One region of the Mesorhizobium sp. M7A.F.Ca.US.011.01.1.1 genome, then DNA from elsewhere that is predicted to be linked to it. Evidence: riboswitches for the same ligand, from Rfam matches in the RefSeq annotation. Region 1 holds a riboswitch; each other region holds the start of a gene.
What was found. Region 1 has a riboswitch for cobalamin ahead of EOA13_RS35585 (CbtB domain-containing protein). Riboswitches for the same ligand answer to the same signal wherever they lie in the genome.

Region 1 (2,260 bases):
TGGTGATGCAGGCCTTCCGGGATCGACGTCTCGAAACTGTCGGGCTGGGGTGCACCGACAACATGCGGTGCGACGATCAAAAGGACGGCAAGGATCGCCAGCGGCAGCGACTTGCGGAACGCGATCAGGCCGAGACCGGCAGCGGTTGCCGCCACCGTTGCCCACCACCAGATCTGCCGCTGGGTGAGATCGGCGGCCGGCATGGCTGGCAGTTCCGGCGGCAGGCCGAGGCCCGGTGCCAGCGTGAACACGGCAAAGCCGGCAAGGCCCCAGAACACGCCCTGGCGCCAGCCACCGATGCCGCCGGCGAATTCGGAGACCGCGACCAGGATCAAGGCGAAGCCGATGCCGGTGACGATATTGGCAAGCACGCTGAAGGCGAAACGCTCGAAACCGTCTGCCGGCGCCCAACCTTCGTCTGCCGGAGCGGCTTCCGCCGCAGCCGGGGCAGCAGAGCTCATCGCATCTCCCGCCGGAGCAGTTGTGCTCATGGCATTGCTATCCGTTGCGGCCGGAGCGCCATGGTCATGGTGATGCCCCCCGCCCGCCTGTTCGTAGACTTCCGCCTTCAGGATCAGCGGCACAGTGGCGTAGGCCTGCATGCAGGCGAGAACGACGCCGGCCACGAGCCCTGCGATCGCCGCGATGAACACGACGTTGCGAAACAGGTTCATGATGTCAGCCCCTCGTCAGTGGCAGGGAAACGCCATCGAATGGCGATAGTCGTGAGCCGCGTTGTGGACCGCATCGATATGCGAGAAGCCGACAAAGCCCATCACGAAAATGCCGAGCAGCCCGGCGAGCGCGAGCTGCATGAAGCGCGACTGCGAGGAGACGGAGGCGCCGAGGGAGACGGAAGCGGTAGTCATGTCTTGTCCTTTCGCCCTCCACCCGAGGGCATCGAAGTCAGTTTCCTGTCGCCGGCAGGTCTCCTGGCTCGCGGATCAGCATCCTTCCCCACCTTCCCGAAGAAAAATCTTCAGTGGCATATGGAGAGGACTACCGCACACAGTTGCGGGGGCAGCCACGGCATTGGGCGAAATTCGCCCTCACCGCATTCCCTCTTGGCTCCAAAATGGAACCGGCGACACCGGTGACTATAGGCAGAATCCTCGCCTCCGGCAAACCAAATTCCGCCGGCGACCGTTGCGAATGCGCCATGAAGGTCAAAGCGATTTCGGCAGATAGCGCCACGTCACAAAGCCGCAGACCGCCGCCAGCAGGCCGAGCGTGACGAACACCGAGCCCAGGCCGAAGAAGGCCAGCGCCACCGAATAGACCAGCGGCGGCGTCAACTCGGAAAAGTCGAGATAGGTGCGGTAGACCGCTGCCATCTGAGATCTTTCATAGGAACGCACCGAGCGCATGAAGGCGGTCGAGCCGAGGGCGTCGAGCGCAATGGTGAAGAAGGCACCGCAGAGCAGGAAGGCGCCGGTAAGCAACGGCACGGTTTCGCCGACGAAGCCCGCCGCCAGCAGCGCGGCTGACATGGCGAAATAGGCAAATGTCATGGTCCCGCGGCCACCAAAGCGCTTTCCTGCCTTCCCCCAGAAAATCGCCATGAACAACAGCGCGTTGCCGGCCGAAACAAGCAGGCCGCCGGCCAGCTTGCCCTCACCCGTGATGACCATGAACAGCGGCCCATAGACGAAGAACGTCGTCCAGAAGCAGGAGCGGCCGAAGGCAATCAGCCAAGCCAGCCTGAGCCTGGGCTGCGCGACGAAGCGGCCGATATTGGCGAGCGGATTGACGGGGCGTGTCTTGCCCGGACGGATGGACTGGTTGTCGCCGAGGCGGTAGGTCCAGAACAGCGCCAGCAGGGCAAACGCGAACACCGCGACCGCACCATGCGCGGCATAGATGCCGAAGCGCGTGTAGAGGAAGATGCCGAGCGTCGGCCCACCGGTCCAGGCCAGCATCGACCACGCCATGCGCAGCGATTCGGCCTGCATGAAGTCGGTCTTGCGGATGTGGTCCATGATGTAGAGGTTGAGCGTGATCGACAGCGCGCTGGCGCCCATCACCCGGCACAGCATGCCGGCCAGTTGCCCGGCAAGCGTGTCGGTGACGAAGAACAGCGAGCCGACGGCCAGCAGGCAGGCGCCTGATGTGTAGACCCAGCGCCGGGCAAAACGGCGGATCAGCATCGGCATGAACAATGTCACCGACAGGCCGAGCATCGCCACGACTGTGTAGAGCATCGACACGATCTGCTCGTTGTGCAGGATCTCGTAGGCCTGGATCGGGATGACGCTCGACA
Region 2 (2,260 bases), on a different contig from region 1:
AGCGAGAAGACAAGCGAAAAGGCTAGGCGTTTCACGGGTTTGCTCCTTGTGGATGGGATTGGGTCGACTACGAAATGGCTTCAATCACGACGGCGGCGCGGCACGGTTCGGCACATCGAACACCGTCAGTTCGCGGTCTTCGGTCGGATGGCGCAGACGCAGCACATCGATGCCGAAAATCTCGCGGATCAGCTTTTGGGTCAGCGCTTCGCGCGGTGCGGCGAGCGCTTGCAGACGGGCATGGTTCATCACCGCCACCCTGGTGGCGAACGGTGCCACCAGCGCCAGATCGTGCAGCACCGCGATCACCGTCATCTCGAAGCCTGCCACGAGGTCGAGCAGTTCGCCGCGGGCGCGCGGGTCGAGATGGTTGGTCGGCTCGTCGAGGAACAGGATCTTTGGCTGCTGGGCGATGGCGCGGGCCAGTTGGGCGCGCTGGCGCTCGCCGCCCGACAGCGAGCCGATGGTGCGGCCAAGCAGCGGCAGCAGGCCGGTCCGGCGCAGCGCATCGACGACAATGTCACGCTCCTCGCTCCTGCGCCGTAGCCGAGCGTGCGGGACCCGGCCCAGCTCGACATAGTCGATCACTGCCAGCCGCGGATCGGGCTGGTCGGTCTGGCCGACCACGGCGATATGCAGTGCCCGCTCGGCGGCCGAGATCCTGTCCAGCCGGCGCCCGCCAAGCTTCACCTCGCCTGAGCTCGGTCGCAGCATGCCCGACAGCATGCGCAACAGCGTCGTCTTGCCGGCGCCGTTGGGACCAATGATGGCGAGGCGATCGCCAGCGGCCACCGACAGGCTGACCGCCTGGACCAGATCCCGCCCATTCGCCATGGCGCTGAGGTCACGGGCTTCGAGAAGCGCTACGGGCATCGGCTGCTGTCCGCCGGCTTGCCGGGATGGCAAAGCGTGCACACGATGATGCGATGATCGATAGAGCCGTCCAACTTTCCGTCACTTTCCAAAACTGGCGACGGAAGGAAGCTGGCGAAGCGGCCGACAAGACCGGGATTCGCGTTTCCTCCCGGCACACCCCGTCCGGTCAACTCAGTGATGGCAGGTCTCCTGGCTCGCGGGTCGTTGCGCCATCCTGCCTTCCCAGCCTTGCCGGCCAGTGGCATTCACGGATTTTGCTCGCCGCTTACAGTTGCGGGGGCAGCCACGGCCTCGACCCCTGGGGATCTCACCGTGTTCCCTTTTCACCCCTCGCCTTTCGACTCGGGGACCATCACCGCTTCAGCGTAGATTTCCCCCAATCGCTTCGCAATGGATTTCTCGGACGGAGTGGTGGGCCGGCTAGGGGAAACATGCATTTCACGCTCTCGATATGTAATAACATTACGCATTTAGAGGATGCCGCCTGGCGCTGTCAAGCGAAGCCCGCCGAATTTGGCTCGTCGGCGGCAAGGGGGCGCTCGACCGCTGTGCCATATCGGTGTGCGACTGTGACGGGATCGGTTCGATTGCGCGGGATGCGCAATTTCGATCAAACTGGCCGCGCCAGGAACGGCAGGATGATCTGGCCGATGCGAGGAGCAAAATGAACCCGACCGAGAAAGCGCTGTGGTTCGTCGAAAGTCATCTGCCGGAGGCTGTTGCACTCGACGATGTCGCGCAAAGCAGCGGCGTGTCGCGTTTTCATGTGACGCGGGCTTTCGGCGCTGCCACAGGCCGCTCGGTGATGGGCTACATGCGCTCACGCCGGCTGACCGAGGCGGCGCGCAAGCTGGCCAGCGGGGCGCCCGACATCCTCAGCGTCGCGCTCGACGCCGGCTACAACTCGCATGAGGCGTTCACCCGGGCCTTCCGCGATCAGTTCGGCACCACGCCGGAACTGGTGCGCGCGCAAGGCACACTCGACAAGCTCGACCTCGTGGAGCCGATCCTGATGGACCAGTCCTTCCTCACCAATCTCGAACCGCCGCGTTCGAGACCAGCCGGCCGTTCCTGATCGCCGGCCTCGGCGAGCGCTACAGCTGCGAAACCAGCGCCGCCATCCCGATGCAGTGGCAGCGCTTCGGCCCCTATATCGGCAACATTCCGGCCGGCGACGTCGCCTATGGCGTCTGCGTCAACGGCGACGATGGCGGCAATTTCGACTACATCGCCGGCGTCGAAGTGTCTGATTTTTCCGACCTGCCCAAGGAATTCAGCCGGGTGCGGGTGCCGGCGCAGAAATATGCGATCTTTGCCCACCGCGAACACATCTCGACCATTCGCCGGACGGTCAACACGATCTGGAACAAATGGCTGCCGGCTT
Region 3 (2,260 bases), on a different contig from region 1:
TCTCTTCTTCGGCGACGGTGGCGACGCGCTTTGCCAACTCGTCCGGATTGGCGATCGAGGCAATGTCGACGATGAAGGTGTCGAAGTCGTCATGCTCATGGTCGAATGCGCCGTCATGGTGGGACTTGCGGTTTTCGATGTCGTCCTCGACGGCGAGACCGAGCCCGAGCAGCACCGAGGGATCGACCTTGCCATGCGACGTCGGCACGATCTTCACCGCGCGGGCGGAATGTTCGTTGATGATGGCGTTGGCGCGGGCGGTGCCGGCGGCGTCCATCAGGTCGCTCTTCGACAGGATGATCAGGTCGGCGCAGGCGATCTGATCCTCGAACACTTCTTCCACCGGATCGTCATGGTCGAGCGTCTCGTCCCCGGCGCGCTGCGCCTGCAAGGCGTCCATGTCGTTGGCGACGCGGCCTTCGGCCAGCGCCGGGCCGTCGATCACGGCGATGACGCCATCGACTGTGGCGCGGCTCTTCACGCTCGGCCACTGGAAGGCCTGGACCAGCGGCTTGGGCAGCGCCAGGCCCGAGGTTTCGATCAGGATATGGTCGACCCTCGGCGTCAGCGCGAGGATCTTGTCAAGCGCCGGCACGAAATCGTCGGCGACGGTGCAGCAGATGCAGCCATTGGCCAGTTCGACGATGTTTTCCTCCGGGCAGGTGTCGATGCCGCAGCCCTTCAAAATCTCGCCATCGATGCCGATGTCGCCAAACTCGTTGACTATGATGGCAATGCGGTTGCCGCCGGCATTTTCCAGGAGATGGCGGACCAGCGTCGTCTTGCCGGCGCCGAGGAAGCCGGTGACGACGGTGCAGGGAACGCGGGAGACGGATGCAGTCATGGTCAGTCCTTCAGCAGGTCGAGGGGAGGGATGCGGGCAACAAGGCCGCGCTTCAGGCTATCGGGACGGCCGCGCCATGGAATCAGGCCGTCCTTCGAGGTGGCGAAGAGCCTGGCGCCGGTGACGAGATCGGCGCCGCTGGTCGCGGTCAGGTCGCCGAAGACATAACTCCAGCAACCGTCGCGCAGGATGGCGGCGCTCAGGCGGCGCTTGCAATTGCCGAGGCATTCGAGGCTGCGGATGCGGATGTCATCGCCAGATGCGGCGCGGCGCGTGTCGTCGGCCAGCAATTCGCCGGCGCGGGGATGAGCGTCGGCGCCGGTCTCATCGCGGCAGGAGGCGCAGACGATGATGGTGACGCCGGCCAAGGCATCATCATGGCCGGACGAAATATCCGCTGTACCAGCCGAAAAACTGCTGTCGTGGTCCAAAGATCGGGCTCCTTGCCCGGAAACCCGCCGGGCGATCGGATTCTAAAGTCGCAGACGGCAGGTCTCCTGGCTCGCGGGTCATCGCCTTGGTAGCCGCCTTCCCGGGAACTCCCCAGTGGCTTTCGGCCTTGGCTCTTCGCTTACAGTTGCGGGGACAGCCGCGGATTTGGGATTTTGCCCCGCACCGCATTCCCTCTTAGCCCTTGCCGTTGCGGGCAAGGGACCATCTGAACCGGATTTAGGCTTTTGCGGGCGGCGGTGTCAACGCGAGCTTACGACATGGCGATGTCGGCCAGCGCCGGCCCCAAATCCCCGGCAGGTGTCACTTCGATGCGTTCGAGCCCGAGCCAACCTTGCATCTGCTTCAATTCCTCGAACAGCTCTGCAGCGGTTTCAGGCGGCGCACCCGGCTCGGCATAGGCCGCATGGACCCGCAGTATGCTGGCCGGACGGTCGGCCTTGAGGTCGACGCGTGCCACGATCCTGTCGCCGAGCAGGAACGGCAGGACATAATAGCCGTATTGCCGCTTGTCGGCCGGCGTGTAGATCTCGATGCGGTAGTGGAAGTCGAACAGCCGCTCGGTGCGCGAACGCTCGAAGACGACCGGATCGAAGGGTGCCAGCAGGGTGCGGGCCTCGACTTTGCGCGGCAGGCGGGCGTCTGTGTGAAGATAGGCGGGCTTGTCCCAGCCTTCGACTCGCACCGGCAGCAACTCGCCCGTTTCAATCAGTTCCTCCAACCGGCCTTTCATGTCGGCCGGCGACAGCCGGAAATAATCGCGCAAATCGCCTGAAGTCGCCACGCCGTGGGCGCGGGCGGAAATGCGCAGCAATTCGCGGTGCGCGTCCTCAGGCGTCGGCACTGGAAGGTCGAGGACCGCCTGCGGCAGTACGCGCTCGGGCAGATCATAGAAACGCTCGAACCCGCGACGGTGCGCCGTGGTGATGCGGCCGGCCCAGAACAGCCATTCGAAGGCGTGCTTGG

Region 2: linked by a shared signal. The riboswitch ahead of EOA13_RS01375 (ABC transporter ATP-binding protein) and the one ahead of EOA13_RS35585 (CbtB domain-containing protein) in region 1 are both predicted to bind cobalamin.
Region 3: linked by a shared signal. The riboswitch ahead of EOA13_RS13600 (DUF1636 family protein) and the one ahead of EOA13_RS35585 (CbtB domain-containing protein) in region 1 are both predicted to bind cobalamin.

Annotation. Positions count from the first base shown of each region.
Region 1 covers NZ_RZRT01000102.1:1,624-3,883, forward strand. The annotation lists gene EOA13_RS35580 (CbtA family protein) at 1-674, opposite strand, end outside; gene EOA13_RS35585 (CbtB domain-containing protein) at 690-869, opposite strand; cobalamin riboswitch at 905-1,101, opposite strand; gene EOA13_RS35590 (MFS transporter) at 1,167-2,260, opposite strand, start outside.
Region 2 covers NZ_RZRT01000001.1:280,631-282,890, forward strand. The annotation lists gene EOA13_RS01370 (ABC transporter substrate-binding protein) at 1-35, opposite strand, end outside; gene EOA13_RS01375 (ABC transporter ATP-binding protein) at 85-873, opposite strand; cobalamin riboswitch at 1,038-1,245, opposite strand; partial or broken gene EOA13_RS01380 (AraC family transcriptional regulator) at 1,541-2,260, shown strand, end outside.
Region 3 covers NZ_RZRT01000010.1:116,176-118,435, forward strand. The annotation lists gene cobW (cobalamin biosynthesis protein CobW) at 1-844, opposite strand, end outside; gene EOA13_RS13600 (DUF1636 family protein) at 847-1,275, opposite strand; cobalamin riboswitch at 1,314-1,518, opposite strand; gene EOA13_RS13605 (winged helix-turn-helix domain-containing protein) at 1,548-2,260, opposite strand, start outside.